Linked DNA regions of Butyricimonas faecalis. The protein of the gene in region 2 interacts with the protein of the main gene of each other region in a pairwise test. Links are inferred from orthologs where the notes say so. Each region holds a gene or a part of one and is shown on either strand. Other genes may lie near its edges.

What was found. Proteins that work in one complex are often made in the same cells at the same time.
Region 1: the proteins of D8S85_RS19650 (region 2) and priA interact in binary tests that used the Escherichia coli proteins (3 or more experiments, as listed by UniProt). The link is inferred for Butyricimonas faecalis from one-to-one orthologs.

Annotation. Positions count from the first base shown.
Region 1 is NZ_CP032819.1:4,866,395-4,870,083, forward strand. Bases 1-3,072 are described here. They hold priA (replication restart helicase PriA), read left to right. Parts: upstream 1-344; coding sequence 345-2,801; downstream 2,802-3,072. Other genes in these bases: pfkA (6-phosphofructokinase), read left to right, coding at 1-326. In the rest of the region: D8S85_RS20725 (AAA family ATPase), read left to right, coding at 3,139-3,689.
Region 2 is NZ_CP032819.1:4,601,109-4,605,209, forward strand. Bases 759-3,624 are described here. They hold D8S85_RS19650 (single-stranded DNA-binding protein), read right to left. Parts: upstream 2,466-3,624; coding sequence 2,052-2,465; downstream 759-2,051. Other genes in these bases: gldE (gliding motility-associated protein GldE), read right to left, coding at 759-1,880; D8S85_RS19655 (HU family DNA-binding protein), read left to right, coding at 2,786-3,094; D8S85_RS19660 (Rne/Rng family ribonuclease), read left to right, coding at 3,282-3,624. Outside these bases: D8S85_RS19640 (alkaline phosphatase family protein), read left to right, coding at 1-561; more of gldE, read right to left, coding at 558-758; more of D8S85_RS19660, read left to right, coding at 3,625-4,101. UniProt on the Escherichia coli protein: Plays an important role in DNA replication, recombination and repair. Binds to ssDNA and to an array of partner proteins to recruit them to their sites of action during DNA metabolism. Acts as a sliding platform that migrates on DNA via reptation.

The DNA of each region.
Region 1 (3,689 bases), 260 kb from region 2 along the record:
GTGGTATCGTGATCGTGGCAGAAGGTGATAAATCGGGTGGGGCGTACACGATTGCCGACCGGATTGCCAAAAAGCATCCCGAATATGACGTGCGGGTAACGGTTTTAGGTCATATCCAGAGAGGGGGATCTCCTTCCGCTTTTGACCGTGTGACGGCTAGCACGTTGGGTGTGGCGGCGGTGGATGCTTTGTTGGATGATCAAACCAGTATCATGGTTGGGATTATGAATAAGGATATTGTTCATGTTCCTTTCAACAAGGCTATCAAGAATTCAAAACCGTTGAATCATAATTTGTTGGATATTACGGAAGTTTTGGCTATTTAAAATCTAAAATTAATTCGTTTGTTGTACGCAGATGTCATTATCCCTCTGGGAGTGGAGAGTTTTTTTACTTATTCGGTACCGGAAGAATATGAACATTCGGTAACGGTAGGTACGCTCGTGGTCGTTTCATTTGTTAAGAATAAACGTTACACGGGTGTTGTCTACGCGTTGCATACGAATCCGCCTGTCGGGTTTGAAACGAAACCGATAGAACGGGTTATAGAGGAAGGTTTTGCTCTTTCTGCTTCTCATTTGAAATTTCTATTGTGGCTTAGTGAATATTACATGACTCCACCGGGAGAGGTCACGCGTGCCGCATTACCTGTTTCGATGCGTTTGGAGAGTTACACGAGTTTGAGTTTGGTGAATGGTTGGGAAGAAAAACTGGCAGATGAAAGTGAATTAAGCCGGGAAGAGAGAGAAATTATGGGAGTTTTTCGAGAAAGAGGCGAGATGTGTATGGCTGAAGTTGAAAAGCTCTTGAAGAGAAAGGATGTCTATGTTGCTGTTCGAGCTTTGTTGGAAAAAGAAATTATCGGGATTAAAGAGTCGGTAGATGATTTGTTCAAACCGAAAGTTGAACGTTGGGTGAGATGGAAACGAAAGTTTTCGAGTGAAGAGTTGGACGGGATTCTTGATGGTTTGAAACGGGCAAAGGCTCAATACAAGATGTTGTGTGATTGGGTATATTATAGTGACGAGCATCACGTAGAGTGTTTGCCTAGAACGGAGTTTGTTCAGAAAATCGGTAATTCTGTCGCGGCTTTGAAGGGATTGTGTGAACGGGGCGTGTTGGAGGTTATTGTGCGAGAAGTCAGTCGTTTGGAGGTGTCTGAAGAGGAAGTGGGGGAGGTACATGCGTTGTCGGAGGCACAGGAAAAGGTGTTGGGCGATATTCTGGGATGTTACTGGGAAAAAGATTGTGTTTTGTTGCAGGGGGTAACTTCTTCGGGTAAAACGGAAATATATATTCATTTGATACAAGAGACGCTAAGGCAAGGGAAGCAGGTGTTGTATTTGTTGCCGGAAATCGCCTTGACCGTGCAGATCGTGAAGCGATTGCGACGGGTTTTCGGAGATCAAGTCGGTGTCTATCATTCGGGTATGGCCGATAGTGCCCGGGCAGAGATGTGGCGTAAACAGAACGGTACGAATCCTTATCCCGTGGTGTTGGGCGTGCGGTCGTCCGTGTTTTTGCCTTATCAGCGATTGGGATTGGTCATTGTTGACGAGGAGCATGAAAGTTCTTACAAGCAAAAAGAACCGGCACCCCGCTATAACGGTCGCGATGCCGCGATCATGCTCGGCAAGATGAGTGGGGCAAAAATATTGTTGGGGTCTGCAACCCCTTCTTTTGAAAGTTATCAGAATGCATTGAGCGGGAAATATGGTTTCGTGCAACTGACAACCCGCTACGGGGAAGTGATGATGCCGGAGTTGTTGTTCGTGGATATGAAAGAGTATCGTCGTAAAAAGATGATGAAAGGGTGTTTTACTCCGGTTTTATACGAGGAGATGAAACGGGTGTTGGAGAACGGGATGCAGGTGATTTTATTTCAGAATAGACGGGGATATTCGACTTATTTACAATGTGACCGTTGCGGTTCTATCTTGAAATGCAAGCATTGCGATGTGAGTATGACTTATTATCGCTATCGGAATACGCTGAATTGTCATTATTGCGGGAGTTTGCGGGCAGTTCCGGCCGTGTGCCAGGATTGTGGGCAGGGACATTACGTGAATCGTACCCCGGGAACGGAACGGATCGAGGAAGACGTGAAACAGTATTTTCCGGAGGCCCGGGTTGCCCGGATGGACTTGGATGTGATAAGTAATAAGGCAAAGTTCAGGGCTTTGATCGATGATTTTGAGAGTGGAAATTTGGATGTGTTGATCGGCACTCAGATGGTGTCGAAAGGGTTGGATTTTGAGCGGGTGAAGCTTGTCGGGGTGATGGATGCCGATAGTCTGGTCGGTTTTCCCGATTTTCGGGCAGAGGAACGGGCCTATGATATGTTGATGCAGGTGAGCGGGCGTAGTGGGCGTAAGGGAGAACGCGGTAAGGTCGTGATCCAAGTCGTGGATAGGCAGAATCGGGTGTATCAATTGGTGGGGAAGGAGGATTATCATGGGTTTTACACCCTGTTGTCCCGGGAACGGGAGATGTTTAATTATCCGCCTTTTTCCAGGTTAATCCAGATTGAATTGAGGCATGTGGATGAGGTGGTTTTGAGGAATGCGGCAAATGAGCTTGCCCGACAGATGAGGGAACGATTGGAGCGCAGGGTATGCGGTCCGGCAGAGCCGGATGTGTCCCGGGTGAGAAAAATGTATCGGATTCAGATATTAATTAAGGCAGAGCAAGGACTCTCCCTGTCAAAGTTGAAAATATTTTTGAAACAAAAATGTGATGAATTGGCAAAAACTCCCGTGGGTAAGGGGGTGCGGGTTTATTTTGATGTCGATCCTTTGTAATGGGGTATTGTTGGCATAAAAGTCTGGATTTATCTGTTTTTCGAGAACGATCTGTTAACAAGTGTGTCGTGAGAAAAGGGCAAATGTTAAAGAATAGGTCGTATTTTACTTATAAACCGTATTTTAAGGCAGGATTAAAATTTATTTGGGAAAACCTTAAAGTTTATCTTAACATTATTTAGTATCTTTGATTTTAACATTTGGCGGAATAATCTCTATTTTTGGAAAAACGGAAAACGGTGGAGATGTAAATTCACTTTTGGGGAAAATTGAAACCGAAGAGGAATATTTGACGTTAGACGAAGTAGTAATATAAATCAATATAAAAATCAATGATATGAATACGGTTGATATCAAAGCATTGAACGAGCGCATACAACAAGAGAGTTCTTTTGTGGATATGATTAGCATGGAGATGAACAAAGTGATCGTTGGACAGAAACACTTGGTGGAAGGACTGATGATCGGTATGCTTTCTAATGGACATATTTTGTTGGAGGGGGTTCCCGGTTTGGCGAAGACCTTGGCGATAAATACACTAGCACATATTATTAATGCTAAATTTAGTCGAATCCAGTTTACCCCGGATTTGTTGCCGGCCGATGTTATCGGTACGATGATTTATTCTCAGAAGAGAGAAGAGTTTGTGGTAAAGAAGGGACCGATTTTTGCAAACTTTATTCTGGCGGATGAGATTAACCGAGCTCCGGCAAAGGTGCAATCGGCTTTGTTGGAGGCCATGCAGGAACGTCAAGTGACTATCGGGGATATGACTTATAAGTTGGAAGAGCCATTTTTGGTCATGGCAACCCAGAACCCGATCGAGCAGGAAGGTACTTATCCTCTTCCCGAGGCTCAGGTTGACCGTTTCATGTTGAAAGTGGTGAT
Region 2 (4,101 bases):
CGGGAATTGATGCCGGAAGATTTGCGGAAGATTAAAGTGAATTCGGATTATTTCAGTATATTTAAGGCTGTAGCTTTGTTGAAGTCTTACTTGGGATTGGTTTACGGGCCGGGAGACTGGATTGTCGATTATGATCAGGGACAAATTTATTTGAACCGGGAATTGATAGAGCAGAAGAAGATTAATTTGAAAGAGATGCAGGATAAAGTGGCCGATTTTATGATCGAGTTCGAGGGGATGGCTAAAGTCATGACTGCCTATTCACTGACGCATACTTCTTTCCCGGAGGGGATAAATCGGTTGGTTCAGAATTCCTTCTCGCATAAGCGTGGCGGGGATGTCTTTTTTTGTATTCACCCGACTTGGGTGTCGGAATTGAAAGAGTTGGAAGATACTTATTTCCGGCATACCAAACGTCCTGTTGTCCCCTTATATCTATATGGTGCGGGGGTGAAGGCGGATTTGAAAGAGAATTGCATGATGTCAGATTTATTGCCTACCTTGTGTAAGATTTTAGGAATAAATGTTCCTTATACGGCACATGGGAAGGCGATGTTTTAGTTTTGTGTTTTTGCTTCCAAGTTTTCAATTTTTTTGTACTGAATCTTTTTGATTCGCCGGTTGTCGACTTCGAGCACCTTGAATTGGTGTTCCTTGTAAGTAATCACTTCATCCTTGTGGGGAAGTTCTCCCTTGATTTCTAAGATCAATCCGGCTAAAGTGTCGGCATCCCCTTCCACTTCTTGGAAAGAATCTTCTTCGATGTCCGTGATTTTGTAAAAGTCGTTCAACAGTGTGGAGGCCTCGAAAATGTATGCTCCATTTTTGTCCCGTGTGTACACGATTTCTTGTTCGTCGTATTCATCATTGATGTCGCCCACGATCTCCTCGATAATATCTTCCATCGTGACAATACCGGTTGTTCCCCCGTACTCATCAACAACGATTGCCAAATGAACTTTTTTCGTTTGGAATTCTTCCAGCAAGTCATTGATTTTTTTGGTTTCCGGAACAAAATAAGCCGGACGAATTAAGGTCTGCCAGTGAAAGTCTTCTTTTTCATCCAGATGTTGTAATAAATCTTTCACGTAGAGAATTCCCGTGATGTTATCTAGGTTTTCCTCGTACACGGGCATACGCGAGTAGCCGTGTTCCGTGATGATCTCTTTCACTTGCTGGTAGCTTGAACTCCCGTCAATGGCGATCACGTTGATACGGGGACGGATGATGTCGACCGCATCAATATTACCGAAACGGACGATGCCTTCCAGAATGTCTTTTTCTTCGTTAATAGCCGTGTCCTTGGTTAATTCCAAGGCTTTGGATAGTTGGTCGATGGATAAATTGTCCTTTTTATCCATGCGTTTGCTGATGATAGAGGTGGAACCGATCAGTAATGCGGATAATGGACGAAACAGGCGAGACAGGAAGGTTAATGGACCTGCCATGAAGATCACCATGTTCAGTTGGGAGCGATTAGCGTATAATTTAGGAATGATTTCTCCAGCCAGCAAGATCACGAAAGTGACCACGATTACTTGGATAATAAAACCTAGCGTGGGATAGGCCGAGAAATCAAATAATGAATTTACCAGATAAGTGGACAACACGACAATGGCTACGTTTACGAAATTGTTGGATATTAGAATCGTGGCGAGTAGCCGATTGGGTTTTTGTTGCAAGTTGCGAGCTTTCTCATACCCGTTGTCTTCCAAGTATTTCAATTGCGAGGGAGAAAGTGAGAAGTAGGCAACCTCTGAAGCGGAAATTAATGCCGAGCATAATAATAAAAGTAATAGAATAATGACGAAAATTAAATCGATGAAGGTGAATGTACCTGTAAAAATCTGCCCGGTAAGGGGAATATAATCTGTGTCCAAAATTTGTATAATTGGTTAAACTTAAATATCGCCGAAAGATACATATAAAAACTAAAAGATAAAAGATAAAAGGTAAAAACTAAAAGATAAAAGATTTCAAACGAATGGATCCGGCTTTCAACAATTAGTTTCTGTCTTTTATTTTTTATCTTATAACTTTTATCTCTTCGTTTAGAACGGGAGATCGTCACTGTCGTCACTACCGCTTAAATCGGGAGCTTGTGGCATGTGAGTGTCTTGAGGTTTCTCCCCGTTATCTTGTTTGCGGGATAGCATTTGGAGGTTATCCCCGTAAATCTCGGTCGTGTATCTTTTCACTCCGTTCTGATCGTCCCAAGAACGAGTTCTGATGCGTCCCTCGATGTAAAGCATCATTCCTTTACGAACGTATTTTTCGGCTATCTGAGCCAGATTGCGCCAGAGAACGATATTGTGCCATTCCGTTTGAGTGACACGTTCTCCATTTTTATTGTTGTACACTTCCGACGTGGCAAGGCTGAACCTTGCAATGGCAATACCTCCTTCGAGATATTTTACGTCCGGGTCGGCCCCGACATTACCGATAAGAATAACTTTGTTTACCATGTATATATGTATGGATTAAAATTTGTCACAAAGTACGGAATAATTTTGGAGAAAAAAAATAATCCTCATATCATCTTGTTACGATTCGTGATTTATTTTTGCTTGCGGAAGCAAGTGATAACTTTATTGTTGTCAGTTTAAATGAGGGAGCAGTCAAGGTAAAGATTTGTTGAAAAAAGTGGCGTGGGGTATGTGTCCTATGTTGACAATTAAATATATAGAACGCAAAAAATATTGACAAAAATGCGGTAGTTTGTTTCATTGTTTGTGGAAAAGATATATATTTGCAGTCTGAAATCTAGAAGAAACGAAATATAATATTGAATATTAAATACTTAAAGAAAATGACAAAGGCGGACATCGTGAATGAAATTTCAAGAACCACTGGTATCGAGAAAGCTGCGGTACAAACTACAGTTGAGGCTTTTATGGAAGCAATCAAAGGTTCTGTTATTGATGGAAAAAATGTATATTTAAGAGGTTTTGGAAGTTTTGTTGTAAAAAAGAGAGCTGAGAAAACCGCTCGTAATATTTCTAAAAATGTAACGATCAAGATTCCTGAACACTTTATTCCTTCGTTCAAGCCTTCGAAGAGTTTCGTTAACCAGGTTAAAGATCAAGTAAAATAAGAAAGGAGTGAAATTATGCCAAGCGGAAAGAAAAGAAAGAGACATAAGATGGCCACTCACAAACGGAAAAAGAGACTGAGAAAGAACAGACACAAGAAGAAGTAGTCATCGTTTGTGAGTTAGAGAGTATAAACCTAAGGGCTATGCCTTTAGGTTTATTTTGATTAATACATTAATAGATCAGGTAGTGAATACTGAGTTAGTCATAGATGTAAAAGCGGAAGAAGTAGTCATCGCTTTGTTAAAAGACAAGCGGTTGGTAGAGTTGACAACGGAGAAGACTAGCGTTAAATTTGCGGTAGGTGACATCTATTACGGGAAAGTGAAGAAAATCATGCCCGGTTTGAATGCCGCTTTTGTTAATGTCGGCTATGAAAAGGATGCTTTCCTGCATTACCTTGATCTCAGTCCCCAGTTTTATTCTTTGGATAGCTATATAAAGCAATGTATAGCCCGAAAGGGGATGCCTGTTGCCAAATTAAAGCTGGAGCCGGAAATCAGTAAAAACGGGAAGATAGGAGATGTGCTTTCTGTTGGCCAATATGTTGTCGTACAGGTAGCCAAAGAACCTATTTCCACCAAAGGGCCGCGCTTGACCTCCGAGTTGAGTATTGCCGGACGTCACCTAGTTTTGATGCCTTTTTCGGAAAAGGTATCCGTGTCACAAAAGATAAAATCAGTCGAGGAACGGAAGCGTTTGAAAAGATTGATTGAAAGTATACGCCCCAAGAATTTCGGGGTGATCGTGAGAACTGTCGCAGAAGGCAAGAATGCCGAGCTATTTGACAGTGAATTAACAGAACTTGTCGAACGTTTTGAAACCGCGTTCAAACACCTTCGGGATATAGAACCTCCCAAGTTAATTTTGGGAGAGATCGACCGGACTAGTGTTATTCTCCGGGATATATTAAATCCCTCGTTCGAGAATATTTATGTGAATGATTTAGCATTGAGTAAAGAAATTAAGCGTTATATCAGCACGATAGCTCCGGAGAAAGAAGGTATCG